DNA from 2 places in the Alteromonas sp. 4NS20-0143 genome. Region 2 is predicted to be linked to the other one. Evidence: predicted binding sites of a transcription regulator. Region 2 holds the regulator's gene; the other holds the start of a gene.

Region 1 (15,494 bases), on a different contig from region 2:
ACGTTCCCGCCAGCTTTAAGTAGCTTTGCTAAATGGACTCGGTTACGCTCACCACCTGACAAGTCTTTGATAAACTTCTGCTGGTCGTTACCTTTGAAGTTAAATCGGCTGCAGTAGGCGCGACTGGCAATTTCGAAGTTACCAATTCGAATGATGTCTTGATCATCCGAGATTTCCTTCCATACCGTGTTGTTTTCATTCATGTGGTCACGGAACTGCTCAACGGCGGCAATGTTGACAGTATCGCCCAGCTCGATGCTTCCCGCATCAGGCTGCTCTGCACCCGTTAGCATTCTGAACAGGGTAGATTTACCCGCACCGTTTGGACCAACAATCCCAACGATAGCGCCCTTTGGAACGCTGAACGATAAATCGTCAATAAGCACGCGGTCGCCATAGGACTTTTTAAGGTTCGATACATCAATAACCTTATCGCCTAAACGTTCACCAGGTGGAATGAAGAGCTCGTTTGTTTCATTTCTCTTTTGGTAATCACCCGTCGAGAGTTCTTCAAATCGCGCCATACGGGCCTTGCTCTTGGCATGGCGACCTTTCGGGTTTGAGCGAACCCATTCAAGTTCTTGTTTAATACTCTTTTGACGAGCAGTCTCAATGCGCTCTTCTTGCTCTAGTCTGCTCTCTTTTTGCTCAAGCCACGATGAGTAGTTGCCTTCCCATGGAATGCCTTCACCACGGTCAAGTTCTAAAATCCATCCTGCTACATTATCTAAGAAGTATCTATCATGGGTGATGGCCACAACGGTGCCTTCGTAGTCGTGTAAGAACCGCTCGAGCCACGCTACAGATTCTGCATCCAAGTGGTTAGTGGGTTCGTCTAATAGCAGCATTTCAGGTTTTTCAAGAAGTAGGCGACACAGTGCAACCCGACGACGTTCACCCCCTGATAGCTTGGTTACATCAGCATCCCACGCAGGAAGCCTTAACGCATCGGCAGCACGCTCAAGCACGTTTTCAAGGTTGTGCCCGTCTTTGGTTTGAATGATCGCTTCAAGTTCACCTTGCTCTTTAGCTAAGGCATCAAAGTCGGCGTCTGCGTCGGCATAGGCTGCATACACTTCGTCAAGGCGTGTGAGCGCATGTTTAACATCTGCTACCGCTTCTTCAATATTGCCGCGAACGTCTTTTGTTTCATCAAGACGAGGCTCCTGGGATAAGTAGCCTACTTTAAGTCCAGGCTGAGGGCGTGCTTCACCTTCAATATCGGTGTCGATACCTGCCATGATACGCAAAAGCGTAGATTTACCGGCACCGTTTAAACCGAGTACGCCAATTTTGGCGCCTGGGAAAAAGCTGAGAGAGATATTTTTAAGAATTTGTCTATTCGGTGGCACAATTTTGCCAACGCGATGCATACTGTATACGTATTGAGCCATGCTCTAACCTCGCTAAAACGCGGTGAAAAATCAGATGATTATGATTTGGTGATAAAATTGACCATAGTGTACTCGCAACACTATAGCGTGCGCTAGTCTGTAACGCCATGGAAGTAAGTGCTTGATGGTTTTTTGTGCGTTCAGCATGCAAGTACAGAAAATTGCATCGGAGCACTCCAGTATTTAGGATAAACTTGGCAACATATTTGCGAATTTGCGAGAGCTTGCTAGATACTTGGGTTTATAGCCCAAGCGCTTTTTTTAAAAGGCTATAGTGATACAAAACATATGCTCAAAGCAGATAAAAGCGCATACAAAAAATTCGTGAGCAAGGTGCTTGAATCGAAAAAGTGCTGATCACTCATCTTCTATCGTGTGTATTTAAATATGAAATTGTTAACAGGTAATTAAGTGTATGACAGCCATTAATAAAGGTACCTATAGTTTAGCCGAGCTTGCCAGCCATGTTGGTGGGGTTGTACAAGGAGACAGCACTACGCCTATTTCCTCAGTTGCCACTTTAGCAGGCGCTAAACATCATCAGATTTCATTTCTGACCAACCCTAAATACAAGTCCCAGCTGGCAGAAACACACGCTGGTGCGGTAATTGTGCACGATAAGGTAAAAGGCGATGTACAGTGTGCAGCGCTCATTGTAGACAACCCTCATGTTGCCTTTGCGCGTATCGCTCAGCTATTTGATACCACGCCTGCGGTAGCATCAAACATTGCTCAAACCGCTATTATTGCGTCTTCCGCTCGACTTGGAAGTGATGTCTCTTTAGGTGAGAACGTTATCATTGAAGATAATGTAGTACTCGGAGACGGCGTGAGCATTGGCGCTAATTCCGTGGTACGCAAGGGAACTCACATCGGTCAAGGGAGTACGCTTTACCCCAACGTGACAATTTATCACGACGTGGTAATAGGCAAGCGAGTGACTATTCACAGCCAAACAGTTGTTGGCTCGTCGGGCTTTGGCTACGCCAATGATAAAGGCGTGTGGTTACCTATTCCTCAGTTGGGTTCGGTACGCATAGGCGATGACAGTCAAATTGGAGCAAGCACCAGTATTGACCGCGGTGCCTTAGACGACACAATAATTGGCGATAACGTAATTATTGATAATCAGGTGCAAATTGGCCATAACTGCATCATTGGCGATCACTCTTGCATCTGCGGCTCCACAGGCATTGCAGGAAGTTGCAACATCGGTAAACACGTAATTATAGCGGGTGGCTGTGGTGTAAATGGGCACATAAGCATCTGTGATAATGTGCAAATCACAGGGTTTACAATGGTGGTGCAAGATATTACTTCACCTGGGGTTTATTCATCAGGCCAGCCTGCTCAAACCAATCTTGACTGGCGTAAAAACACGGTAAGACTACAAAAAATTGGGAGTCTATTTGACCGAGTGAAAGCACTGGAAAAACAGGTCTGATGTGCTTGTAGCCGAGGATTTACGTTAAACCTAGGCCATTTAAATTAATTTAGCCATAAAGCGGTATACAAGTGATCGAAAATGACTAGAATATGGCTCCAAAATTACGCTGTCTGAGCATGACTCATCAAGTTGAGGATTGCACTTTTTGCGCAACATTGTTTACCGTGCCATAAATAATCGCAGTTAAGGAGCCCCCATGTTTTCTCGCGAAATGAACATAGCTGACTTTGATCCAGAATTAGCCACAGCAATGGCCAATGAAGTTCAGCGTCAAGAACATCACATTGAGCTAATAGCCTCTGAAAACTACTGTAGTCCGCGTGTGATGGAAGCTCAGGGTTCTCAATTAACCAATAAATATGCTGAGGGTTATCCGGGCAAGCGCTATTACGGCGGTTGTGAGCATGTTGACGTAGTAGAACAACTTGCCATTGATAGAGCGAAGCAGCTGTTTGGTGCTGAATACGCTAACGTCCAGCCTCACGCTGGCTCACAAGCAAATACTGCTGTTTTCATGGCGTTGCTTGATGCAGGCGATACGGTATTGGGAATGAGCCTGTCTGAAGGCGGCCACCTTACTCACGGCTCACATGTAAACTTCTCTGGTAAAACTTACAATGCGGTTCAGTACGGACTTGACAATGAAACCGGTGAAATTGATTACGCGCAAGTTGAAGCCCTAGCGAAAGAACACGAGCCAAAAATGATCATTGGTGGTTTCTCTGCATACTCAGGCATTGTTGACTGGGCTAAGTTCCGCGAAATTGCAGACAGCGTAGGCGCGTATCTGCTTGTGGACATGGCTCACGTAGCAGGTTTAGTTGCGGCAGGTGTTTACCCTAATCCACTTCCACATGCGCATGTGGTAACGACGACTACCCACAAAACTTTGGCCGGTCCTCGCAGTGGTCTTATTCTTTCATCATGCGGCGACGAAACGCTATACAAGAAATTCAATAGCTCAGTATTCCCAGGTAACCAAGGTGGCCCACTTTGCCACGTTATTGCAGCAAAAGCAGTTGCCTTTAAAGAAGCGCTAGAGCCTGAGTTTAAAGTATACCAACAGCAAGTAGTGGCAAATGCAAAAGCAATGGTTAAAGTGATGCAAGAGCGCGGTTACAACATCGTCTCTGGTGGCACAGATAACCACTTGTTCCTTCTTGATTTGATCGACAAAGACATCACTGGTAAAGACGCTGACGCAGCTTTAGGCTCAGCAAACATTACAGTGAACAAGAACTCCGTGCCTAACGATCCTCGTTCACCGTTTGTCACGAGCGGTCTTCGCATCGGCAGTCCTGCAATCACTCGCAGAGGTTTTAAAGAAGAACAAGCACAGCAAGTTGCTACTTGGATTTGTGACGTACTTGATAACATGGGCGATGAGTCTGTCATCAAGCGCGTGCAAGGTGAAGTAGTTGAACTATGCTCAAAGTTCCCTGTTTACTCGTAAGTAAATAGGTTTGTCTTTTATTGCGTACTTTGGTACTAATGCACTCTTGCATCTCTGCAATTTGCATCAGCCTAAGTACGCAATTATAAAGGATATTCTATGTTTTGCCCTTTTTGTTCAGCGCAAGAAACGAAAGTTATTGATTCTCGCTTAGTTGCAGAAGGGTATCAGGTACGAAGACGAAGAGAATGTGCTCAGTGCCACGAACGTTTTACTACGTTTGAGGGGGCTGAATTAGTTATGCCTCGTGTGATCAAGCGAGACGGCTCCCGCGAACCGTTCAACGAAGATAAGCTACGAGCTGGGCTGCAGCGAGCGCTAGAAAAGCGTCCTGTAAGCACAGAAAAAGTTGAACAATGTATATTATCCCTCAAATCCGAACTTCGTGCGACCGGCGAAAGAGAGGTTGAAAGCGAATTCCTTGGCACTCTCATTATGAAAGCATTGAAGGAATTAGACAAAGTTGCCTACGTGCGCTTTGCTTCCGTTTATCGATCCTTTGAAGATATAAGAGAATTTGGTGAGGAAATTGCGAGGCTTGGAGACTGACCACAGGACACCACGTGCAGCAAAACACCGTTAAATCTGATTATTATTGGATGGCCAAAGCCATTCAACTTGCAAAAAAGGGCCGTTACACCACGTCGCCTAACCCGAGAGTCGGTTGCGTTATTGTTGATGAACACAACCAATGTATTGGCCAAGGGTATCACGTAAAAGCTGGCACTCCCCATGCCGAAGTTCATGCACTACACCAAGCTCGACAGTCCCATGAAAAATCTTTAGAAGCCGCCACTGCCTACGTCACACTTGAACCTTGCAGCCACTACGGTCGTACTCCCCCTTGTGCTGAAGCGCTTATCAATGCAAACGTTGCAAGGGTGGTGATTGCGATGACAGATCCCAATCCTAATGTAAGTGGCAATGGTATCCGCAAGCTGCAAGAAGCTGGCATAGAAGTGGTGAGTGACGTAATGGCTGCAGAAGCGGCTGCACTCAACCCGGGGTTTGTGAAGCGAATGCTTACCGGAACACCTTTTGTGAGGGTGAAGTTAGGTATTAGTTTAGACGGAAAAATAGCGTTAGAAAACGGCGTGAGTCAGTGGATTACCGGGCCTCAGGCTAGACGAGATGTTCAGCGTCACCGTGCACAAAGCTGCTGTGTGCTCACAGGTTCTGGCACCGTCTTAGCCGATGACCCCAGTTTACTGGTTAGGCCATCTGAGGCGCAATTCAGTGACTATCCGCTGGACGAAATTAGGCAGCCTGCTCGTGTTGTTGTTGACAGCAAGGGCGTGATTAATGGTGAGTACCAATGCTTGAACGACGCGCACACCACGCTTATAGCAACATGCGAAGCGCATATGGACACGGACGCACAGCATTATCTTTTGATTAAGGAAAATCAGGGACGCGTTGATTTGCACGCGCTTATGCAGGCTTTAGGTGATAAGCAATACAATGAAGTGTGGGTTGAAGCTGGGCCTGGACTTGCCGGCGCACTTTTAGATGCCGGGCTGGTGGACGAATTGATTTGTTATCAAGCGCCGATTTTGCTGGGCAATAAAGGAAGAAGCATGGTCACGTTGCCTAGTTTTACGGCCATTGAACAATCTATTTCGCTCTCTCTTATTGAAAATCGTCAGGTTGGTAACGATATTAAGCTTACGTACCGCCCCGACACTATGAGTCCGCGTAATTAAACGCGGCAACGAGGACAGCTATGTTTACTGGTATTATTGAAGCATTAGGCACAATTCAAAAGCTAGATAACCGGGGTAAAGATATCCGGTTAACGGTATCATCCAAGCATCTTGATATGTCTGATGTAGCCCTTGGCGATAGTATTGCCACAAATGGTGTATGCTTAACAGTAACTGACTTTGGCGATGACTACTATTGCGCAGATGTATCTACTGAAACCATAAAGTTGACCGGGTTTAAGCATTATCGCGCAGGCTCTACCGTAAACCTGGAAAAGGCAATGCGTCCTACGGATCGCTTCGGCGGTCACATTGTTTCCGGTCACGTAGATGGTGTGGGGGAAGTAAGCCAAATTATTAAGCACACTGATTACGTTGAAATTTGGGTCAAGGCTCCAGAGGCAATTGCTAAGTATATTGCACACAAAGGCAGTATCACTGTAGACGGTGTCAGCTTAACGGTAAACAAAGTGAATGGTGCAGAGTTTATGCTGTGGATCATCCCTCATACGTTAAAGGAAACAGTACTAGGCACCTATAAGGTTGGCACCGAAGTCAATTTGGAAGTTGATGTCATTGCCCGATATCTAGAGCGCCTAATGCTTGGCGATAAAGCTGCTGAGCCTGCAGAAAAAGGTATTGATATGGCGTTTTTAGCCGAGAACGGATTTTTAAAAAAATAACCCTACAAGAAGTATAAAATATGGCATTTAACACATCAGAAGAAATAATAGAAGATATCCGTCAGGGTAAGATGGTTATCTTGATGGATGATGAAGACCGCGAAAATGAAGGCGATCTGATTATGGCGGCCGAACATGTGACGCCAGAAGCCATAAATTTTATGGTAACGCATGCAAGGGGCCTTGTTTGTCTTCCTATGACGCCGGACCGCTGTCGCCGACTGAACCTTTCTCTTATGGTAGACAAAAACGAAGCTCAGTTTTCTACTAATTTCACTGTCTCTATAGAAGCAGCTACTGGCGTTACTACGGGTATTTCAGCGGCAGACCGGGCGACAACAATCAAGGCTGCTGTTGGCAAAGATGCTAAGGCGACGGATATTGTTCAGCCAGGTCATATTTTCCCGCTTATCGCTAAAGAGGGTGGTGTGTTAAATCGTGCAGGTCACACTGAGGCGGGTGTAGACTTGCCTCGTTTGGCTGGACTTGAGCCCGCAGGTGTTATCGTTGAAATTCTGAATGAAGACGGCACAATGGCGCGTCGACCAGAGCTAGAAACGTTTGCAGCGAAGCACGATTTGAAAATTGGCACCATTGCCGATCTCATCGAGTACCGAAACTTGAATGAGACGACCATAGAGAAAGTAGCCCAGTGCAATATTCCTACTGAATACGGCGATTTTGAACTGCATACATTCAAAGACAGTATCGACAATCAGCTTCATTTTGCCCTCAAAAAAGGCGAAGTATCTGAAACATCGCCAACGTTAGTGCGTGTTCACCTTCACAACACTTTTAGTGATCTGCTTGGTTCTACACGGGGTATCAACCGCTCGATGACGCTCTCTCAAGGTATGCAAAAAATAGCAGACGAAGGCGGCGTGCTGGTTCTACTCGGTAAAGATGAACAAATAGAAAATCAAGTGAGACGTTTCGCTGCTGAAGACAGAGGCGAACAGCCAGCCGGTGCTGACTGGCAGGGATCATCTCGTACTATTGGTGTGGGCAGTCAAATATTGGCATCGATGGGCGTACACAAGATGCGTTTATTGAGTAAACCCATAAAGTACCATGCTCTATCAGGGTATGGTCTAGAAGTTGTAGAATACGTTCACGACTAACAGGTCATTGTAGAAATAACGTGTTTTTAAATTTAATTATCACAAAAACACGTTGGTGACATGACCGTTATATTAGAAACAAAAAGTGTGCTGATGCGCACTTTTTGTCTATTTACACAGGTTTCAACGACCTAGTTTAAACGACCTAGTTTAAACGATTCTGGGCTGCGGCGAACAAAGTCGTTGGATAAAAAAACAATCGATTCAGTTTAGGTGCAGTTGTGGTATACTTCGCGCCGCTTTTTCTCGAGGAATGAAAACATGCAAGTAATTGAAGGTAACATCCGCGCTACGGGTAAAAAATTCGCTATTGTAGTTTCACGCTTTAACAGCTTTGTTGTTGAAAGCCTACTAGAAGGCGCGCTGGATACGCTAGAGCGTCATGGTGAAGTAAGTGGAGACGACATCACAGTAGTACGTGTTCCGGGTGCCTATGAGCTACCTATCGTGGCTAAAAAACTTGCCGAGAAAAAGTCATTTGACGGCATCATTGCACTTGGCGCAGTTATTCGTGGCGGCACACCGCACTTTGATTTCGTAGCGGGTGAGTGTAATAAAGGTTTAGCGCAAGTTTCGTTAGAATACGGCGTACCTTTGTCATTTGGCGTTATCACAACAGATTCAATTGAACAGGCTATCGAGCGTTCAGGAACCAAAGCTGGCAACAAAGGTGCAGAAGCTGCACTTGGCGCGCTAGAAATGGTTAACGTTATCGATGCTGTTGAAAAGCTTTAAGGTAATTATTTAGTGAAAGTTTCAGCTCGTCGTAAAGCCCGTGAATTAGCCTTGCAAGGCATTTATTCATGGCAAATGAGTCATAACGATATTCAGCAGATTGAACTGGCGTTAGCTACCAGTAATGATATGCAGAAGGTTGATATGGCATATTTCCAAGCGCTCCTAAAAGGAGTGGCACACAACGCAAGTAATTTGGATGCGACGATTAAGCCTTACCTTGGCCGATTGCCAGAAGAGTTAGACGCCATTGAAAAAGCGATTCTTCGTATAGCTACGCTGGAACTGACTGAGCGCATCGATGTGCCATATCGCGTCATCATTAATGAAGCTATTGAACTAGCTAAATCATTCGGCGCTGAAGACAGCCACAAATTCATCAATGGTGCACTCGACAAAGCAGTGAAAACGCTGCGAAAAGACGAGCGCGACTAACCTATTTCAGTGACACTGGACGTTACTTAAGGTTTCTAAATTACCGTGAAAGAATTCGACCTTATCGGCCGCTACTTTTCTGCTGGCGGTCATAAAAGACGAGACGTAGTTATTGGTATTGGTGATGATTGTGCCGTTACTATGGTGCCTGAAAATCAGCAACTCGCAGTAACTACTGATACGCTTGTAGCAGATGTCCACTTTCTAAGAGATGCGCCCGCTAAGTCAGTGGCGTACAAGGCCGTTGCAGCCAATCTTAGTGACTTGGCAGCTATGGGCGCAGAGCCAGCTTGGATCAGCCTGTCCCTGTCCCTACCTGAGGTTAAGGAAGCATGGTTAAGTGACTTTGTTACCGGTCTTTACGAGCTTACCCAATACTACTCTGTACAGCTAATTGGTGGTGATACGGTTAAAGGTCCTATGGCCATGACTATCACTGCACAAGGTTTTATCCCTCCAGGTTCAGAACTGACCCGCAGTGGCGCCAAACCCGGTGATTGGGTGTACGTTACTGGTACACTGGGCGATGCAGGTGCCGGTTTAGATATCTTACAAGGTAAGCTAGACGTTGCCGGCGAGGCGAGAGACGTGCTGATAAATAGGCATTATTTCCCTACACCTCGCGTTGCGGTTGGAACAGCAATGCGCCGTATTGCATCTTCTTGTATCGACGTATCTGATGGCGTTATTTCCGACTTAAAACATATCTTAAGTGCATCTGGCTGTGGTGCTAATCTTCACGTTGATCGTCTGCCGTTATCCAGAGCACTAACAAGTGCGGTATCACAGGATCAAGCCATAGAATATGCGCTTTCTGCTGGTGACGATTACGAACTCATTTTTACCGTATCGGAAGAGCAGCGCGGTAGCCTTGAAACCTCTATCGCGAGTACAAACGTGAAGGCAACGTGTATTGGTCAGCTTACTGGCCACAACGATAAGCTTTCACTGTTTAAAAATGACGAAAAGTACACGCCAAAGCAGTCTACAGGCTACGAGCATACCTTTTAATATGGACATTTAACATGCAGGCTGAGTTTCGAGCTAGAGTAAGTATGAAGAACCCAGTGCACTTCTTAGCACTTGGGTTTGGCAGTGGCTTAGTCCCCGTTATGCCGGGAACCTTTGGCTCTCTCGCCGCTATCCCACTGCTTTTATTGTGTATGGGGCTATCTGCGCCTTCCTTCATTGCCGTTACGCTTATAGCTTCAGTCGTAGGCATTTATCTGTGCGGTAAAACGGCTGATGATATGCAGGTACACGATCATGGTTCTATCGTGTGGGACGAAATTGCAGGCATGTTTGTTACGTTTTTATTTTTACCGCTAACGGCATCAACACTCGTTTTGGGGTTTGTGTTATTTAGACTATTCGATATTCTAAAGCCTTGGCCTATTGGCGTTATCGATAAACGGTTACATGGCGGTACGGGAATAATGCTTGATGACCTACTCGCAGGTGCAATGGCATGCGCGTGCTTGCATATTTGTGTAACCCTGTATCCTGCCGTACTTACCCTGTTTTAAAAAGGCATATGCTTTTAAGCCATCTGTTTTATCAAGGTGTGCAAGAGGGTAGTTGACGAGACTTATAGTAAAAGCCCGCATTATTGCGGGCTTTTTCGTATCTATTTCTTTTTTTAGCGCTAGAGTTTATAACTCTGAAAGCCCAGTTGTTAAAAGCTCAGTTGCTAAAAGCTATGCCAAAAACTGAGAAGCGCTGGCTACAATGCCTTTTGCATCCAATCCGTGCTCTTCGTACATTTCTTGCTGCGTGCCTTGCAAAATGAAACTATCAGGAAGACCAAGCATCTTAACTCGCTTCATTACACCGTGTTGCTGAAGGTGTTCGATAACCGCGCTACCAGCACCGCCCATGATACAACCGTCTTCAAGTGTCAGAAGTACATCATGCTCTTGTGCAGCCTTTAAAACAGCATCGCCATCAAGGGGCTTGATAAAGCGCATATCAATAACGGTTGCGTCGACGGCCTCTGCCGCCTCAAGTGCATTTGGGAGCAAGCACCCAAAGTTAAGAATGGCGACGCGCTGGCTTTCCTTGGCCTTACTTTCTCGACAAGTGCGTGATTTTCCTATCTCTAGTGCTGTCATTACTTTGTCGGGCGTTACGCCCATGCCTGAGCCACGAGGATAGCGTACGGCAGCTGGCTGGTTACCTAAATGGCCTGTGTATAGCATTTGGCGGCATTCGTTTTCGTCTGAGGGCGCCATTACAATGAGATTTGGAATACAGCGTAAAAACGCGATATCAAATGCGCCCTGATGAGTAGGGCCGTCAGCACCCACAATACCGGCTCTGTCTATAGCAAAAAGCACGGGTAAATTCTGTATGGCTACATCGTGAATAAGCTGGTCGTAAGCTCGCTGAAGAAACGTAGAGTAAATAGCTACAACTGCATTGAGGCCTTCTTTGGCTAAACCTGCACCAAAGGTCACGGCGTGCTGTTCTGCAATGGCAACGTCAAAGTATTGCTCGGGATATTGCTGAGAAAATGCCACCATGCCCGAGCCTTCACGCATAGCTGGCGTTACCGCCATGAGTTTGGGATCTTCGGCCGCCATATCACACAGCCACTCGCCAAATATAGCGGAGTAGGTGGGTGCGGTTGCTTTTGATTTTGGTAGTGCGTTATCGGCAGGGTTAAACTTAGGCACCGCGTGGAATTTAATTGGATCTTCTTCAGCAACCGCATAGCCCTTCCCCTTTTTGGTAACAACATGAAGAAGTTGAGGGCCTTCAAATTTTCGCATGTTGCGTAAGGTATCGACCACTGCGTTTACATCGTGCCCATCTATAGGACCAATGTAGTTAAAGCCAAGCTCTTCAAAGATAGTACCCGGAACAACCATTCCCTTAAGATGCTCTTCAGCTCTGCTAGCAAACTCTTTAATGGGTGGGACATTGCTTAATAGCTTCTTTCCGCCGTCGCGTATAGAGTTAAATAGGTTACCTGTTAACAGGCGCGCCAAATGGCTATTTAGGGCTCCTACGTTCTCAGAAATAGACATCTCGTTATCGTTGAGGATAACAACCATGTCTTTTTTGATATCACCTGCATGATTGAGCGCTTCAAAAGCCATACCCGCCGTCATAGCACCATCGCCAATGACCGATACAATCTTACGGCCCTTTGCTTCTTTCTCTGCAGCAACTGCCATACCCAAAGCAGCACTGATTGACGTAGAGGAGTGACCGACTGCAAATGTATCGTAGTCGCTCTCACTAGGCCAAGGGAAAGGGTGCAATCCGTCTTTTTGTCTAATGGTTGACATGCGATCTGCGCGCCCCGTAACTATTTTATGGGGGTAAGCTTGGTGGCCCACATCCCATATAAGACGGTCGAACGGCGTGTTATAGATATAATGAAGCGCCACGGTTAATTCCACCGTGCCTAAACCAGAAGCAAAATGTCCGCTACTTTGACTTACACAAGTCAGAAGGTACTCGCGAAGTTCATCGGCAAGTTCGCGCAGCTTCTCTTGAGGTAACTGCCTTAATTTGTCCGGCGTCTGCGCAAGGGCAAGCGTGGGGTAATGTTGGAGGTCTAAACTCATTTATTTATTATCTTTTTCAACATGGCGCGTGGCTAGTGGTCACGTTTTACCAAAAGCTCGCTAAACGCAATTAAACTGTCTGTATTGTAAGGTAATCGGGCTAAGGGTTGTAGTGCCTTTTGATGCAGCACTGCCAGTTCCTCTTTCGCACCATCTAATCCAAGCTTTGCAGGGAAGGTATTTTTTCCCTGGGCTTCATCAGAACCTGCCGGTTTCCCAAGAATCTCGTTACTACCTTCTACGTCCAAAATATCGTCTTGGACTTGAAATGCGAGGCCAATGTTGCTGGCGAACACCAAAAGGTCAGCTTCTGACTGCTTGTCTAAAGTGCCGCAAACAGTGGCAATCATCTCAACACAAGCGCGAAGCAGTGCACCGGTTTTAAGCCTATGAAGCATTTTTAATGCATCAATGTTTATGGTTTGCCCAGTGCTTGCTAAATCAATGGCTTGACCGCCACACATACCGTGATAGCCCGCACATTTTGCAAGTATGCTAAGCAGCCTTGCGCGTTTAGTATCGCCAAAATCGCTAAGCTCAGCGTCGGCGAGTATACTAAACCCAAGTGTTTGAAGTGCGTCGCCTGCGAGAATTGCTGTTGCTTCGTCAAAGGCGATATGACAAGTAGGCATGCCGCGTCGCAAGTCGTCATCGTCCATAGCGGGTAAATCATCGTGCACGAGTGAATAGGCGTGCACACACTCAATAGCCATGCTAATGGCCATTTGATCTTTCTTTGGTACGTCGAGAGTGTTGCCCACAACATGCACCAGTAGTGGTCGCATGCGCTTGCCGCCCGCCAGAAGGGCATGGCGCATGGCTGCCTTCAGTTGCGGTGCATAATCGGGAAGTTCTTCGATTAGTTTCAATAAAGACGCATCAGTTTGCTGCTTAACTTGCTGATGCAGAGCAGAGAAATTCATTAAATTACCTGTAGTTAAAAAGTGAGCAGATTAGGGCTGCTCACTCTCAGGGAGCGATTGAAGTGTTTCTTCGCCTTGTTCATTAAGCAGGATTTGTACTTTCTGCTCAGCAGTTTCAAGGGACTTTTGGCCTTGTCTAGAAAGCGCTATGCCGCGCTCAAATTTTTCCAATGCTTTATTTAGCGGCAAATCGCCGTTTTCCATTTCATCGACGATCGATTCCAATTCAGCAAGCGTTTCTTCAAACGTTGCGGTATCCGTTTTTTTTGTCATAAAAGTGCTCGATAATGGGCAAAATCACCATATGGCGCACATTAACGGACGGTAGCAGATGGGTCAAATGGTTTGTCCCAATATCGAACATCCGGCAGAGCGTCTGACCAAATGCTTGGCCTTGTCTCTTTGAGTTAGTAAAGACCAGTTTTACTCAGCGTCATTCATTCGTGTAGCAGCCTTCGAAGTGTCAACACTTGAGCCTGTCGAAGCTTGGGCGGCTTTGCACGTGTTGACCTTTGTTGCGAAAATATACAGGGAGGGTTAATACGCCCTAAATGGTAGTGATATAAAAGATTACTCAACAAACATTACACATAATGAAGTTAGGCTATACATACTATTAGCGACCTAGATAGTTATCGCTATCAACAAAGTCATTAAATATTTACTATTGCGTAAAAGACAGGAGATATTTGTGATATTTTTCAACAATGTTGTTATAGATTTTCTATACTTTGCCGATAGAATCAGAGTATATCACTAGTACTAGCTGCATATTTAAGAGGAAGAGTGAGTGGATTTAGCAACCGTAATAGGCATGTTGGGAGCCATCGGCTTTATCGTAATGGCGATGTTGATGGGCGGTACCATGAGTATGTTTATCAACGTGCCTTCACTTCTTATCGTATTCGGTGGAAGCTTGTTTGTTGTTTTATCTCAGTTCACGTTGGGCCAATTCTTTGGTGCAGGTAAAGTGGCTGGTAAAGCCTTTATGTTTAAAATCGATACGCCAGAAGAGCTTATCGAGAAAATTGTAGAAATGGCTGATGCAGCCCGCAAAGGTGGTTTCTTAGCCCTAGAAGAAGCAGAAATAAGTAACGAATTTATGCAAAAAGGCGTCGACATGCTCGTTGACGGTCACGACATTGAGGTAGTAAGAGAAACGCTGTCAAAAGACATTAAGATGACAACCGACCGACATGAGTTTGGGGCAACTATCTTTAAAGGTATGGGCGACGTTGCGCCAGCAATGGGAATGATAGGAACGCTTATAGGCTTGGTGGCCATGCTCTCTAACATGGACGACCCTAAATCTATCGGCCCGGCCATGGCGGTTGCACTACTTACCACTCTCTACGGCGCCTTCTTTGCTAACATTATATGCTTGCCTATCGCGGTTAAATTATCTAACCGGGCACTTGAAGAAAAACTGAATCAAAGCCTTATTCTAGACGGAATTGTAGGTATAGCCGATGGTCAAAACCCTCGCGTTATCGATGGCATCTTGAAAAATTACCTAGCGGCGAGCAAGCGCAGTACAGGTGAGGAAGAGTAATGGCTGAAGAAGAATGTCCTAAGTGCCCACCCGAAGGCCTCCCAGCGTGGATGGGGACATTTGCCGATTTAATGTCGTTGCTGATGTGCTTCTTTGTACTGCTTCTTTCATTTTCAGAAATGGATGTTCTTAAGTTTAAGCAAATAGCAGGCTCTATGAGTTTTGCGTTTGGTGTGCAAAACAAGATAGAAGTGAAAGATATTCCAAAAGGCACCAGCGTTATTGCGATGGAGTTTAGACCGGGAAAGCCAGATCCTACGCCAATTGAAACCATTCAACAGCAAACCATTGAAATGACGCAGCAGATGCTGGAGTTTCAAGCAGGTGATGAAGACTCTGCTGGGGGCAGGCAGAAACAACGCGGCGAACAACGAGGCGGCCAAGCGCAGCAAACTGCAACAGACTCGTCCTCCTCCGCATCGCAAAGCTCAGAGGAGTCTCAGACGGCTGAGTTAATGAAAAAAGTGGCCCAG
Region 2 (15,494 bases):
CTTAGCAAAGCATTATCTAAGCAACTAATCAGTTACACGCCTTCGCATTATAACGAGAGAGATGCGTGGGTTTATCTTCTTAACCTATTGGCTAATCGATTAAATGTAACAGGTAACGATATACTTACCGCGCAGGGTGCTGTTGCATTAGTCGGTCCAACGGGTACGGGTAAAACAACCACAGTGGCGAAATTGGCCGCTCGCTATGCACAAAAGTATGGCGCAGATTCTGTGGCAATGATCACCATTGATACCTATCGTATTGCGGCGTATGAGCAACTTGCAACTTACGGCAAGATTATTGGCTGTACGGTGAGAAAAGCGCAATCAAGTGAAGAACTTTCAGATTTATTGTTCCAACTTCGTCATAAACGACTAGTATTGATTGATACGGCTGGATTTAGTCAACGAGATAGTCGATTAATTAAGCAAATAAAGCATTTTGACAACGGTCAGATGCCCGTAGTGAAAAAATATTTAGTCGCGCAGGCAAATACACAATATCCTGCATTACAGCGTATCATTAGAGCGTATGACGACATCGAACTAAGTGGTTGTATTTTCACAAAGTTAGATGAGTGCTATTCTTTAGGAGAGGTACTCAGTGCGGCAGTCGAGTATCAGTTACCGGTTAGCTATGTCACCGACGGTCAGAAAGTACCTGAAGACATTAAGATTGCAGAAGCGAAATCTTTAGTTTCAGCTGCTGCAAAGCTTTATAAAAAATATGGTTTGGATCATACTAGTAATAACAACGATATTAAAACAGCATAAGTAGTATGATTGACGACCAAGCGAGTAGCTTAAGAAAAATGAAGCAATCACGGTTAATCAAAGTTATCGCCGTCACCGGAGGCAAAGGTGGCGTAGGTAAAACAAATATTACGCTTAACACAGCAATTGCTATGGCTAAGCAAGGTAAACGTGTGATGGTTCTTGATGCCGACTTAGGATTGGCAAACGTAGATGTCATGTTGGGCCTTCGCGTTGAAAAGAACTTATCTCATGTTTTGTCCGGTGAGTGCACGCTAGATGATGTACTGGTTACTGGTCCCCACGGTATTAAAATTGCACCTGCAACATCGGGAACTCAGTCGATGGCAGAGCTTTCAACGACCCAGCATGCGGGCTTGATACGTGCGTTTAGTGAACTTCGTACGCCTATTGATGTGTTGCTTGTCGATACTGCCGCGGGTATTTCTGACATGGTGCTCAGCTTTGCAAAAGCCTCTCAAGACATCATGGTAGTAGTGTGCGATGAACCCACTTCACTTACCGATGCCTACGCGCTTATTAAATTGCTAAACCGCGAGCACGGTGTATTTCGCTTCAAAATAGTGGCGAACATGGTGAGGGACGTGCGTGAGGGGCAAGAACTATTCAGCAAATTGAGTAAAGTAACAGGGCGCTTCTTAGATGTTGCGCTAGAATTAGTTGCAACAATACCGTTTGATGAAAATATTCGCCGTGCAGTTAGAAAGCAAACTGCTATAGTCGATGCCTATCCAGGCTCACCTGCTGCTGTTGCGATAAGTCAGCTAGCGAATAGAGCGGCATCATGGCCAATACCGGCTCAGCCAGGTGGTCACTTAGAGTTTTTCATTGAGCAATTAATTGCAGAAAAAGCAGTAGGGAATCAGCGTTGAATAGTAAGGCGGCAGCTTATCAACAACAAACTGATAAGTCGCAGTTAGTAGAGCGACACGCGCCTCTTGTGAAGCGCATAGCGCATCATCTAATAGCGCGACTCCCTGCCAGTGTGCTCGTTGATGACCTTATTCAGTCTGGCATGATTGGATTGCTAGAGGCCGCTCGAAACTTTGACGGTTCGAAAGGCGCAAGCTTTGAAACGTTCGCGGGTATTCGCATTCGCGGTGCTATGTTAGACGAAATTCGCAAAGGTGACTGGACGCCGCGCTCTGTGCATAGAAACGGGCGCGCCATTACAGACGCCATCTCTCGTGTAGAGGGCGAAACGGGAAGAGATGCAAGAGATGTTGATATTGCTGCTAAGCTAAACGTAAGCTTGCAGGACTATCATCAAATGCTCAACGAGGTAAATGCAGGTAAGCTAGTTGGGATTGAAGATTTAGGTGTTTCAGAAGATGTGATTACTACTGAGCAAAGTAGAGGTAGTGATGCACCGCTGGAAGATCTTATGCAAGGGGCGTTTCAAAAGTCGCTTGCGCAAGCAATCACCACGTTACCAGAGCGAGAAGCGATCGTGCTTTCTTTATACTATGATGAAGAATTGAACCTAAGAGAAATCGGTGAAGTTCTTGATGTAAGTGAATCGAGAGTAAGTCAAATTCACAGTCAGGCCATGTTAAAACTCAAATCTCGAATGAAGTCGTGGCAAGCTGACGAAGAATAGAAATTAAAACAATTAACCCCTCACTGGAGGCTATTTTGGATAAGAGCATGAAGATTCTCGTGGTCGATGACTTTTCAACCATGAGACGTATCATAAAAAACCTACTAAAAGATTTGGGTTTCGCAAACATCCAGGAAGCGGACGACGGAAATACGGCGTTACCTATGCTACAGCAGGGTGATTTCGATTTTGTTGTAACCGACTGGAACATGCCAGGCATGCAGGGTATCGATTTGCTTAGGGCAATTCGCGCCGATGACAAACTGAAGCACTTGCCGGTACTAATGGTAACGGCTGAAGCGAAAAAAGAACAAATCGTTGCCGCTGCGCAAGCAGGCGTGAATGGCTATGTCGTTAAGCCATTTACTGCAGCTACATTGAAAGAAAAGCTAGATAAAATATTCGAACGTTTAGGTTGATCCAGACGCTCACCAGAGAAACGAGGTTTACTGGATGACAACGAATACAAACGTTCCACTTTCATTAGAAGAAGCTAAGCAACTCGTTGTTTATCTTGAAGCTGGTGATAATGCGTCGGCTAATGCGCTGTTTGAAGCGGCGTCAATGAAAGAAAATGTAGAGCTTTTCGCTGAGGTAGGAAAGCTAACGCGCCAACTTCACGACGCGCTAAACAATTTTCAAATAGACGATCGCATAAAGAATTTAGCGACAGACGATATTCCCGATGCGCAATCTCGCCTAACTTACGTTATTGAAGAAACTGAGAAAGCTGCCAACACTACCATGGATGCGGTAGAGGCGAGCATGCCTATAGCTGAACTGCTAGCTTCTCGCATTGACAGCGTGATGCCTGAGTGGAAAAAGCTCATGACTCGCCAGATTGAAGTGGGTGAATTCAAAGTTTTATGTAAAGACTTAGACGAATTGTTAGAAGACGGTGCTTCGCAGTCGGCTAAACTTACACAACTGCTAACTGAAGTATTAATGGCACAGGGTTATCAAGACCTTACAGGTCAGGTTATCCGCCGCGTTATCGACTTAGTAAAAGAAGTTGAAGAGAGCTTAGTCAACATGCTTACCATGTTTGGCGAGCGAGATGGTTCAGAACAAACTAAACCATTAAGCCCTGAGGCCGATAAGGCTGAAGGTGTGAAAGCAGAGGGTCCGATTATTGACGCTGAAACGCGTGATGATGTTGTATCGGGCCAGGATGATGTTGATGATCTTCTGTCGAGCTTAGGTTTTTAGGGGAGCGGGCGCATGTCGTTTGATGTTGACGAGGAAATACTACAGGACTTTCTAGTTGAAGCTGGAGAGATACTTGAACAATTACAAGAACAGCTCGTTGATCTTGAGAACAATCCTGAAGATGCGAATTTGCTTAACGCAATTTTTCGCGGATATCATACAGTTAAAGGCGGAGCGGGATTTTTATCGCTCACCGAGTTAGTTGAAATTTGTCATGGCGCCGAGAACGTTTTCGATGTTATGAGAAATGGCCAGCGCACGCTCACGCCAGAATTAATGGATATTATTCTACAGGCTACAGACGTAGTGGTAGATATGTTTGAGCGGGTAAAATCCCAAGAACCATTGGAACCTGCCGACGCCAAACTTGTAGATACTCTGCACAAGTTGAGCAAACCAGAGTCACCGGACGAAAATATTTTTGATACCGATGAATCTGCACCAAGTGCTCAACCTGAAATAGCCTCTGAACCTGAACTTGAATTCGACTTCGTAGACGAGGCGCCTGCTCCGGCAAGCTCTGGTGGGGATATTGACGAAATCAGTGAAGATGAATTCGAGGCTTTACTTGATGAACTCCACGGTTCCTCTGCGCCTGGGAAATCGGCCCCAGGCCAATCGACCACAGGCACCAAAAGCGAAGCGAAAGCATCTGCTGCGCCAAGCTCTGATGTAACAAGCCCTGATGTATCTTCGAGCAGTGGCGATGATATTACCGACGATGAGTTTGAAGCCCTTCTTGATGACCTTCACGGTAAAGGCAAGTTCAGCGCCGCAGAAGAAAGCGCTGCACCCAGTCAGCCAGCGCCAAAATCCACATCTGCGTCCGGCGATGAAGAAATTACTGACGATGAATTTGAAGCGCTGCTAGACCAACTTCACGGTTCAGGGCAAGGCCCAACCGTTCAAAGCGCCTCAGATACCAAAGCACCAGAGCCTAATGTTGATAAAGCGGCGACTGAAGCTATACAAAAGGCAAAGCAATCTGCACCCGCTGCGGCTAAAGCGGCACCTGCTGCGTCAGCGCCCAGTAAGGCAGCATCTGCAGCCCCAGCAAGTAAAGATGCTGGTAAGAAAGACGAGAAGAAAGCTTCACCTAGCTCACCGCCAGCTGAAACCACCGTTCGTGTTGATACTAAACGCTTAGATCAAATAATGAATATGGTGGGCGAACTGGTACTCGTTCGTAATAGATTGATAAGCCTTGGTATAAACACCAACGATGAGAGCATGTCTAAGGCGATAGCAAACTTAGATGTGGTTACCGGAGACCTACAGGGCGCGGTAATGAAAACTCGGATGCAGCCAATTAAGAAAGTATTTGGCCGCTTCCCAAGGGTTGTTCGTGATTTAGCGCGAAGTCTCAAAAAAGAGATTACCCTAGAGCTTGAAGGTGAAGAAACAGATTTAGATAAAAACTTGGTGGAAGCACTTGCCGATCCGCTGGTTCACTTGGTGAGAAACTCCGTCGACCACGGTGTGGAAATGCCAGATGACCGAGCAGCTTCTGGCAAACCAAGAATGGGAACGGTTAAGCTATCTGCATCGCAGGAAGGTGATCACATTTTACTTACCATCGAAGACGACGGTAAGGGCATGGACCCTGAAAAATTAAAGGAAATTGCTATCAGTCGCGGTGTGCTAGACGCCGACGCCGCAGCGCGAATGTCAGACGTTGAAGCGTTTAATCTTATTTTTGCACCGGGCTTCTCTACGAAAACGGAAATCAGCGATATTTCCGGTCGTGGCGTTGGCATGGACGTGGTGAAAACTAAGATAAATCAGCTCAACGGTACGGTAAATATCGACTCTCAGCTTGGTAAGGGCACTCGTTTAGAGATAAAAGTTCCACTTACCCTAGCTATTTTGCCAACACTGATGATTATAATTGGTAAGCAAACCTTTGCATTACCTCTAGGCTCTGTCAGTGAAATAATTAACATGGACATCAAAAAGACCAATACGGTTGATGGACAGTTAACAATGATAGTTCGCTCTAAAGCCATACCGTTATTTTTCCTTGGCGACTGGCTAATCAGAGGGCCTAAGTCTATCGAGAGAGAGAAAGGGCATGTGGTCGTGGTGCAAGTTGGTACCCGACAAGTTGGTTTTGTTGTCGATGCATTAATAGGGCAAGAAGAAGTGGTGATCAAGCCATTGGATGCGCTGCTACAGGGCACTCCAGGAATGGCAGGCGCAACGATAACCTCAGACGGTGGTATTGCGTTGATCTTAGATATTCCAAGCCTTCTGAAGCGGTATGCTCGTAAGCCATAATAAGCTGGTTTACAAACAATAGGAAAAGTAATCCATGGTCTTTAAAGTCCTGGTCGTGGACGACTCAACGTTTTATCGTCGTCGAGTAAGAGAAATACTCGATGAAGATAGAGAGTTAGAGGTTGTAGGTGAAGCTAGAAACGGCAGAGATGCCCTTGATAAAATTAAAGAGCTATCTCCCGACGTAATTACGATGGACGTAGAAATGCCCGTTATGGACGGCATTTCGGCGGTTAAAGCCATCATGGAAAATAAGCCCATCCCTATTTTAATGTTTTCTTCGTTAACCCATCATGGGGCGCAAGCAACGTTAGATGCATTAGAAGCAGGTGCACTCGATTTTCTACCGAAGAAATTTGAAGATATAGCGCAAGATAGAAAAGATGCGACGCGACTGTTGTGTACTAAAGTTCGTTTGATTGCGCGCAGAGGTATAGGGCTGAAACGCCCCACGTTTAGATCTGAGGAAACCCGACGATTACCCCCTAATGCACCGAAACAGGCCTTTTTTAAAACGTCTGGATTGCTTTCGGGTCATAAAGACGCAGCTAAGCAGCCTACGGTTTCGTCGGTTAAAGCAACGGGTAAGCGATATAAGTGCCTTGCCATTGGCGCTTCAACGGGTGGTCCGGTAGCGCTTCAAAAAGTGCTAATGCCTTTACCCTCAGATTTTCCGTATCCAATTATTTTAGTTCAGCACATGCCTGGCACTTTTACGACGGCGTTTGCGCAGCGGTTAGATGCAAACTGTAAAATAGGCGTGAAAGAAGCTGAACACGGAGACATTTTAATGCCTGGTCAGGCTTACTTGGCCCCTGGCGGTAGACAAATGCTCATTGAAACTGTGGGCGGGCAAAAAAAGATTGCTATTGTCGATGCTAGCAGTGCTGACAAGGTTAACTACAAGCCAAGTGTTGACCTTACCTTTAGCTCGTTAGAGCGGGCTTTCTCTGGCGACGTATTGGGGATAATTCTCACTGGTATGGGAGCCGACGGGCGCGAGGGCTGTAGAAAGTTAAAAGAGAAAGGCGCTACAATTTGGGCCCAGGATCAAGACTCCTGTGTGGTTTACGGCATGCCTCAAGCGGTTGCCGTGGCGAATATATCAACGCAAAATATTAATGTTGATGATATGAGCAACTGCATTCTTTGTGAAATGCGTTAGTGTATTAATCGTGTAGTGGACTTTATGTCGTGAAGGTATGGACAGTAGCAAATCAAAAGGGTGGGGTAGGTAAAACTACTACCACCGTGAGTTTAGGCGGTTTGCTCGCGCAGCAAGGTAAGCGCGTGTTACTCATTGATACCGACCCTCACTCATCGTTAAGTTACTATTTTGGTATAGATGCTGAAGCGCTAAGTCATTCGGTTTACGACATTTTTATTAAGTCTGCCAGTTTAACGGCCGATAACGTTTTAGATTGCCTTTGCCCAACCAAAATAGATAATCTCTATGTACTACCGGCAACAATGGCGCTTGCTACCCTTGATAGAACCATGGGGAGTGAACAGGGCATGGGCTTAGTGCTTAAGAAAGCGCTGGCAAAAGTCGACAACGAATTTGATGTGGCTATTATCGACTGTCCACCTGTATTAGGTGTGTTGATGGTGAATGCACTGGCAGCGTGTGACAAGGTTATCGTGCCGACACAAACCGAATACCTGGCGTTAAAAGGTTTAGATAGAATGATTCGTACAATGGAAATAATGGGGCGCTCATTGGGCAAAAGTTTTGATACCTGCATTATTCCAACCATGTTCGATAAACGAACAAACGCGGCCCTTGAATCGCGTAAGCGCTTAATGAGCGATTACGGTGAGCGTGTTTGGGAAGGCGTTATTCCAGTTGATACGCATTTTAGAGATGCTAGCTTGGTGCAATTGCCCATTTCAGCGGCCTATCCGAAAACACGAGGCGTTGCGGCCTACGGTAAACTGCTTGAAGTGTTAGGGAAATAATGAGCGATGAGTAAGCAGTCTCCGTTTGCACGTGAAGACGTGATGGAAGCGTATTTAGATGGTTTGCTCAAAGAGCCTGCAGTGGCTGACGACGCAACCGCACGGGCAGCTAAGCTGCTTGAGCAAGCTTCTCATCACATTACTGAGGAGCGGTTAGTTAAAGATACTATACCGCTGCCTCAAGATAACGATGTGATTGATGCCGTTACATTGAAAGCTGAGCAAAACGTTTCTGAGCACGGCATTTATGAAAAGAATAGCTTACGTGAACTAAGTAGTGCGAAAGATAGCCGTCAATTAACAGAACACGAAAACGTAGCTGATTCCAGTGTAAAAACGCCTGGGGTTATCACCACAGATGAACTGGAAATTAGAGATTCTTCGTCTACTGAAAAAAGTCGCGATGAAGAAACAATAGCTGCAAAAACGAAGGTTGCACTACAAGATAGTCTAGACTTTCGTTTTCAGGCGTTATTTTTTGAAGTGGCAGGGTTAACCCTTGCCGTTCCATTAACCACCCTTGGTGGAATTCACCAAATAGATAAAATTGCACCACTTTTTGGAAAACCTGACTGGTTTATGGGTGTAATGTTGCACAGAGAGTCTAAACTAAGTGTAGTAGACTCAGCAAAGTGGGTAATGCCAGAAAAATATACCGAAGAACTCGCTGAATCTCTTAACTATCGATACATGATCATGTTGGGAGAAAGCGAATGGGGATTAGCTAGCGAAAAGCTCGTTAACACCGTTAATTTAACAAAAGATGATGTCAAATGGCGCGGATCCACTGGTAAACGTCCTTGGTTAGCGGGGATGGTTAAAGAAAAGATGTGTGCATTAATTGACGTTGAAGAATTAATATCTATGCTTAACAAAGGCTTAGGCAGCAACGACCAGACGCCATAGTACGGGAGCCAGGTTCATGAGCGACGAAAAGATGAAAAATAACGGCACTGACAGCAACGATGAAGTCCTTCAGTGGGTGACATATCGCCTAGGTGATGAAACATACGGTATTAATGTAATGCAGGTACAAGAAGTATTGCGTTATACCGAAATAGCGCCGGTGCCCGGTGCGCCTGACTATGTGTTAGGAATAATAAACTTGCGTGGTAACGTTGTTACGGTTATCGATACGCGAGCACGCTTTGGTTTACCTCCTACCGAAGTTACCGACAATACGCGTATTGTTATCATAGAGTCTGATGAACAAGTCGTTGGCATACTCGTCGATAGCGTCGCTGAAGTGGTGTATCTGAAGTCGTCTGAAATTGATAGTGCGCCAAACGTAGGCACTGAAGAAAGTGCTAAGTTTATACAAGGCGTAAGCAATCGCGATGGCGAGCTTCTTATCTTAGTCGATTTGAACAAGTTGCTAAGCGATGAAGAGTGGGACGAGCTGAGTAGTATTTAGTGACTAGGCTTTAGTAAGTACTATGTAGTGAAAGTAGAGCTGATGGCACGTGTGCCGTCAGCTCCCCCTTGTATCCCTGTCTCATTTAGGTGTGTCGCATATGGACTTGCAGCTTGCTGCTCTGTCACTGGTTGAATGTATACTCGCGATAATCAGTTTTTTACTTATTATCGCCGTTATAGTGCTTTATACAAAACTTCGCAAAACAACTGAATTGTTAGAAAACCTTACCGTCAAGGTCTCAACAGAGCTGTCGAACATTGCTGTCCAAGTTAATGATGCTAACAACCAGCAATCTGAAATTCAGGCTAGAAGCGTTGTGATCAGTAAGCATTTACAGCGTATTGATGAAAAGCAGCAAGACGTGGACAATCAGCTTCGAGAGCTAAAATTTCAAGATCCATCGTTAAAGCTGTATCAGCGGGCTGCTGATTTAGTCAAACAAGGCGCCACGATTGAAGAAATCATTGAAACCTGCGATATTCCCCGTGCCGAAGCCGAGATGCTTGTTATGGTGCACAAGTCGGGCTGCTAGTTCTTTATTGCTGCTACCTTTCAGTATTTCTTTGCGTTTGTCTTAATGGTGCGTGATGCGCGCATGCCACTTATATATTTTCTAATCTTTCTTACTCTTATCTAGCGCTCATACACTTCCCTCCCAGTTTCCTCCACTTCCCTACCAACTTTGCGTTTAGACGTCTAGACGTAAAGATGTTGACATATTCACAGTATTCGCCACAATACAGTTATCGTTTTTTTCGACTGGAGTTATTTATGCCAATCCGTATCCCTGTGCAACTGCCTGCTCAGAATGTCTTGTTAGGTGAAAACATATTCACTATGGATATGGATAGAGCGGCGAGTCAGGAAATTCGTCCTCTTGAAGTGGGTATTCTTAATTTAATGCCCAATAAGATAGAGACAGAAGTGCAGTTACTGAGATTGTTGTCTAATACGCCATTGCAAATTAATGTGGACTTTATTCGCATCGATAACCAAGCACCAAAAAATACGCCACAGTCTCATATGGATGCCTTTTATCACGAGTTTTCCAGCGTGGCGAATAAAAAGTATGACGGATTGATTGTCACGGGTGCCCCCCTTGCTTTACTCGATTATGAAGAGGTAAAGTATTGGGAAAATATGAAAACTATTTTGGAGTGGGCCCAGCGCCACGTTAACTCAACCCTCTATTTATGCTGGGCTGCTCACGCGGCAATGTATCATTTCTACGGCGTGACGCGGGAGCTTCGAAACGAAAAGTTTTCAGGCGTTTACCAGCACAATGTCAACGATCCAAACAACGAATTACTGCGTGGATTTGACTCTCCCTTTGCAGCACCACACTCTCGTTACGGTCACATAGACACATCACTTTATAATGGTGTTGAAGGTCTTAATGTAGTGGCTGAGTCAGAGGAAGTGGGCGCTTACATTGTAGCTTCTGAAGACAAACGGATGGTGTTTGTTACCGGACACCCCGAGTACGAACCGGACACGCTAAAAGACGAATATCTGCGTGACGTGCAGGCTGGTCAACACCCAGCGGTGCCGAACAATTATTTCACTGACAATGACCCTACTAAACCGCCTTTAGTTCAATGGCGCTCCCATGGAAGTCTATTGTTTACAAATTGGCTTAACTATTACGTTTATCAAACAACGCCGTACGATTTAAGCCAGTTAGCTGAAAAACCACAGCCAAAGAGGTAACGCGTGAGTAACGATTTTGATTCGAAAGCACGAGCTAGTTTAGCCAGTGCCGCAAAAGAAAGAATTTTAATTCTAGATGGCGCCATGGGCACCATGATCCAACGCCATAAACTGGAAGAAGATGACTATCGCGGCGACCAATTTGCCGATTGGCATTGCGATGTTCAAGGGAACAACGACCTTCTTGTATTAACTCAGCCCGACCTCATTTACCAAATTCACTGCGACTACCTAGACGCAGGTGCCGATATTATTGAGACGAACACGTTTAATGCCACCACCATCGCCATGGCCGATTACGACATGGAAGCCATATCTCGTGATATTAACGTGGCAGCTGCAAAACTGGCTAAAAAAGCTGCGCAACAATACAGTCTAAAAACACCGGACAAGCCTCGTTACGTTGCCGGCGTACTTGGGCCTACCAACCGCACCGCGTCAATATCCCCAGATGTAAATGACCCGGGCAAACGAAACGTCACCTTTGACGAATTAGTTAACGCGTACAGCGAGTCTACCGAAGCACTCATTGAAGGTGGTGCTGACCTCATTATGCTTGAAACCATCTTCGATACGCTAAATGCCAAAGCGGCGGCCTTTGCTGTTGAGCAAACCTTTGAGAAAGTGGGTAAAACCTTGCCAGTTATGGTGTCGGGTACTATTACCGACGCATCGGGGCGCACACTATCAGGTCAAACCGCCGAAGCGTTTTATTACTCTATGCGTCATATTAGTCCATTTTCTTTCGGACTTAATTGTGCATTAGGCCCTGATCTTCTGCGACAGTATGTTGATGAAGTTGCCACTATTTCAGAGTGTTTAATTTCAGCACACCCCAATGCTGGGCTGCCCAATGAGTTTGGTGAATACGATATGGAAGGCCCTGAAATGGCCGAACATATCAAAGAGTGGGCGGAATCTGGCTTAGTCAATATTGTGGGAGGCTGCTGTGGAAGTACGCCTGAGCACATAAGTGATATAGCCAACGCCGTTGCGGGCATTAAGCCTCGTCAAGTTCCAGCATTTGAACCTAAAATGCGTCTGTCAGGCCTAGAGCCATTTGTACACTAGGAGGGCAATGTGAGCGCAGATTTTTCTACATTTATAAATATTGGTGAAAGAACCAACGTAACCGGATCAGCTCGATTCAAACGGCTCATTTTGGACGGTGACTACGAAGCTGCACTCGACGTTGCTCGTCAACAAGTTGAGAACGGTGCGCAAATCATCGATATCAACATGGATGAGGCGATGCTCGATTCAGAGCAGGCAATGGTGACGTTTTTAAACCTTATTGCGTCTGAGCCTGACATAAGCCGAGTGCCTATCATGATTGACTCCTCAAAATGGGACGTCATTGAGGCCGGGCTTAAATGCGTACAGGGCAAAGCCATTGTAAACTCCATAAGCCTTAAAGAGGGTGAGGCACTTTTCATTGCACAAGCGAAAAAAATCAAACGATATGGCGCCGCTACGGTTGTTATGGCGTTTGATGAAAAAGGCCAAGCAGACACCCAAAAGCGCAAAGTTGAAATCTGTCAACGAAGCTATAAGGTCCTCACTGAACAAGTTGGGTTTCCTCCCGAAGATATTATTTTTGACCCGAACATTTTTGCTGTCGCAACCGGCATTGAAGAGCATGATAACTACGCGGTCGACTTTATTGAGGCAACACGTGTTATCCGCAAAACGTGCCCCTATGCGCACATTTCAGGTGGCCTTTCCAATATTTCATTTTCGTTTCGTGGCAATAACCCTGTTCGCGAAGCTATGCATTCGGTTTTTCTTTTCCACGCTATTCGAGCGGGGATGGACATGGCCATCGTTAATGCCGGTCAGCTTGAGGTGTACGATGAGATTCCCAAGGCACTTCGCGAAGCGGTAGAAGACGTTATTTTAAACAGGCGCAGCGATGGCACCGAGCGGCTACTCGATATTGCGCCACAGTTCCAAGGCGATGGAAAGGCTGCGGCAAAAGAAGATCTTACCTGGCGAGAACAAAACGTAAGTAAACGCTTAGAGCATGCTTTGATAAAAGGGATTACCGATTACATTATTGATGATACCGAAGAAGCGCGTCTAGAGGCTGAACGCCCGCTACACGTTATTGAAGGCCCGCTCATGGATGGGATGAATGTCGTCGGGGATTTATTTGGCGAAGGTAAGATGTTCTTACCTCAGGTAGTTAAATCTGCCCGAGTAATGAAAAAAGCAGTCGCTCACCTACAGCCATACATTGAAGCTGAGAAGTCTGACGATAATAAAAGTAACGGTAAAATATTACTGGCCACCGTAAAAGGTGATGTTCACGATATCGGCAAAAATATTGTTGGTGTTGTTTTGCAGTGTAATAACTTTGAAGTTATTGATATGGGTGTCATGGTGCCCGCGGCAAATATTCTTCAAAAAGCGAAAGAAGAAAATGTGGATATGATTGGCCTTTCGGGTCTCATTACACCGTCGCTAGATGAAATGGTGTACGTGGCTAAAGAGATGGAGCGCCAAGGTTTTGATATGCCACTGCTTATCGGTGGTGCAACAACGTCGAAAGCCCATACTGCCGTTAAGATAGAGCAAAACTATCATCCAGCTGTGGCCTATGTACCTAATGCGAGTCGTGCAGTAGGCGTGTGTCAGAAATTGCTGAACAAAGGTTCGCGGGATATATACGCAAAAGAATTAGCGAAAGAATACGATACGGTACGAGAGCAGCATGCTCGTAAAAAGCCCCGCAGTAAGCCTGTTACACTTGAGGCTGCGCGAGCTAATGGCTGCAAAGTCAATTTTGCTGAGCACCCTGTTAAGCCAGCGCAGCTTGGTGTAACGCCTATCACCGCAGACTTGGCTACATTACGAGATTATATTGACTGGACGCCTTTCTTTTTAACGTGGTCATTAGCAGGGAAATATCCACGAATCCTTAATGATGACGTGGTTGGTGAAGAAGCAACGTCATTGTTTGCTGATGCCAACGCCATGTTAGATAAAATTATTGCTGATAGCTCACTTGAAGCAAAAGGCGTGATAGGGTTGTTTCCCGCAAATAGGGTGGGCGACGATATCGAAGTCTATTCAGATGAGAGCCGCACTTCGGTAAAAGGGGTTGCACATCATTTGCGTCAGCAAACCCAAAAAGATAAATTTGCCAACTACTGCCTTGCCGATTTTGTGGCTGAAAAGCAAAGCGGAATTGCAGATTATATCGGCGCGTTTGCAGTTACTGGCGGCATAGGTGAGGACACCCTTGCCGATGCATATATTAAGGCCGGTGATGACTACAATGGCATTATGGTAAAAGCCGTTGCTGATCGCCTAGCTGAAGCGTTTGCTGAATACCTTCATCAGCAGGTGCGCTTGAAGTATTGGGCCTATGCGCCTAATGAAACCTTAAGCAATGAAGAACTCATTAGGGAGAAGTACCAGGGTATTCGACCTGCGCCAGGTTATGCGGCGTGTCCAGAGCATACTGAGAAACAGCTCATTTGGGATTTGTTATCTGCAAAAGAGCACACCGGCATGACGCTTACTGAAAGTTATGCAATGTGGCCTGGCGCGTCCGTATCGGGATGGTACTTCGCTCACCCAGAAGCAAAATACTTTGCGGTGGCTAAAATCCAACCTGACCAAGTTGAGGATTACGCCAAGCGCAAAAACTGGACATTGGAAGAAGCCGAGAAATGGCTTGGGCCTAATCTGAGTGATTAGGTCAATCTGCCGCTTTGCTAAATTATCTGTAAGATGGAAGTTATAACAGTAATGGAAAAACCATTTAGCCAAGCCTGTGAGAATAACAAACGCCCAATTTTAGATATTCTAAAAAGGGCGTTCGCCCATACTCAACAGGTGCTTGAAATTGGCAGCGGAACCGGGCAGCACGCATCCTACCTTGCTGCTCATTTGCCTCATTTGATGTGGCATACGAGCGATCAATACGAGTACCACGACGGAATAAACGCTTGGGTAAGTGAGTCTTCACTATCCAATCTTATTCAGCCAATCGGATTTAAGGTGGGTGTAGATCCGTTTCCTGCTTTGCCCTTTGATGGAATATTTTCCGCCAATACTGCCCATATTATGCAAAAGCATGAGGCAAAACTGCTTATGGAATTAGTGTCGCAGAAACTTCCTAAAGGCGGCACATTTTGCCAATATGGCCCGTTCACACAATCAGGTGTTTTCTCATCTCAAAGTAATGCTGAGTTTCATCAATCGTTAGTCGAGCGGGGATGTGGCGGCTACAGAGATATTGATGAACTCAAAGCATGGGCTAAACGACTCACATTGAAAGAAATGATAACGATGCCTGCTAACAATCTTATGTTAGTGTGGACGAAAGAATAATAACATTTAAAACCAATTTTCTAAAAAACTATCAAGGAATACTATGTCATTTTCAGTTAACCACTACTTCGACAATAAAGTCACCTCAATAGCATTTGATTCAGCAAATGGTCCCTGTACATCGGGTGTGATGTCTGTAGGTGAGTATACTTTCGATACTTCAAAGAAAGAACTAATGAAAGTTGTCGAGGGTGAGCTTACCGTAAA

What was found. Region 2 encodes FliA, which starts transcription of late flagellar genes. Its sites were predicted from a motif close to CTAAAGNTNNNNNNNNNNNNGCCGATA; they were not measured.
Region 1: pomA (flagellar motor protein PomA) is a predicted target of FliA. The motif match lies at 14,183-14,209, and genes of this name have one in related genera.

Annotation. Positions count from the first base shown of each region.
Region 1 covers NZ_BAAJLR010000003.1:21,353-36,846, reverse strand. Annotated here, with positions in the region: gene ettA (energy-dependent translational throttle protein EttA) at 1-1,394, opposite strand, end outside; gene lpxD (UDP-3-O-(3-hydroxymyristoyl)glucosamine N-acyltransferase) at 1,810-2,838, shown strand; gene glyA (serine hydroxymethyltransferase) at 3,038-4,294, shown strand; gene nrdR (transcriptional regulator NrdR) at 4,394-4,843, shown strand; gene ribD (bifunctional diaminohydroxyphosphoribosylaminopyrimidine deaminase/5-amino-6-(5-phosphoribosylamino)uracil reductase RibD) at 4,858-5,997, shown strand; gene AC27HD_RS07410 (riboflavin synthase) at 6,018-6,680, shown strand; gene ribBA (bifunctional 3,4-dihydroxy-2-butanone-4-phosphate synthase/GTP cyclohydrolase II) at 6,701-7,801, shown strand; gene ribH (6,7-dimethyl-8-ribityllumazine synthase) at 8,063-8,536, shown strand; gene nusB (transcription antitermination factor NusB) at 8,549-8,971, shown strand; gene thiL (thiamine-phosphate kinase) at 9,017-9,982, shown strand; gene AC27HD_RS07385 (phosphatidylglycerophosphatase A family protein) at 9,997-10,497, shown strand; gene dxs (1-deoxy-D-xylulose-5-phosphate synthase) at 10,669-12,546, opposite strand; gene AC27HD_RS07375 (farnesyl diphosphate synthase) at 12,579-13,469, opposite strand; gene xseB (exodeoxyribonuclease VII small subunit) at 13,500-13,742, opposite strand; gene pomA (flagellar motor protein PomA) at 14,260-15,021, shown strand; gene AC27HD_RS07360 (flagellar motor protein MotB) at 15,021-15,494, shown strand, end outside.
Region 2 covers NZ_BAAJLR010000002.1:319,479-334,972, reverse strand. Annotated here, with positions in the region: gene flhF (flagellar biosynthesis GTPase FlhF) at 1-774, shown strand, start outside; gene AC27HD_RS05195 (MinD/ParA family protein) at 780-1,646, shown strand; gene AC27HD_RS05190 (RNA polymerase sigma factor FliA) at 1,643-2,374, shown strand; gene cheY (chemotaxis response regulator CheY) at 2,410-2,793, shown strand; gene AC27HD_RS05180 (protein phosphatase CheZ) at 2,828-3,583, shown strand; gene AC27HD_RS05175 (chemotaxis protein CheA) at 3,596-5,860, shown strand; gene AC27HD_RS05170 (protein-glutamate methylesterase/protein-glutamine glutaminase) at 5,895-7,025, shown strand; gene AC27HD_RS05165 (ParA family protein) at 7,055-7,819, shown strand; gene AC27HD_RS05160 (chemotaxis protein CheW) at 7,826-8,725, shown strand; gene AC27HD_RS05155 (chemotaxis protein CheW) at 8,742-9,233, shown strand; gene AC27HD_RS05150 (DUF2802 domain-containing protein) at 9,334-9,768, shown strand; gene metA (homoserine O-succinyltransferase MetA) at 10,008-10,946, shown strand; gene AC27HD_RS05140 (homocysteine S-methyltransferase family protein) at 10,950-12,017, shown strand; gene metH (methionine synthase) at 12,027-14,651, shown strand; gene AC27HD_RS05130 (DUF938 domain-containing protein) at 14,703-15,287, shown strand; gene ppnP (pyrimidine/purine nucleoside phosphorylase) at 15,331-15,494, shown strand, end outside.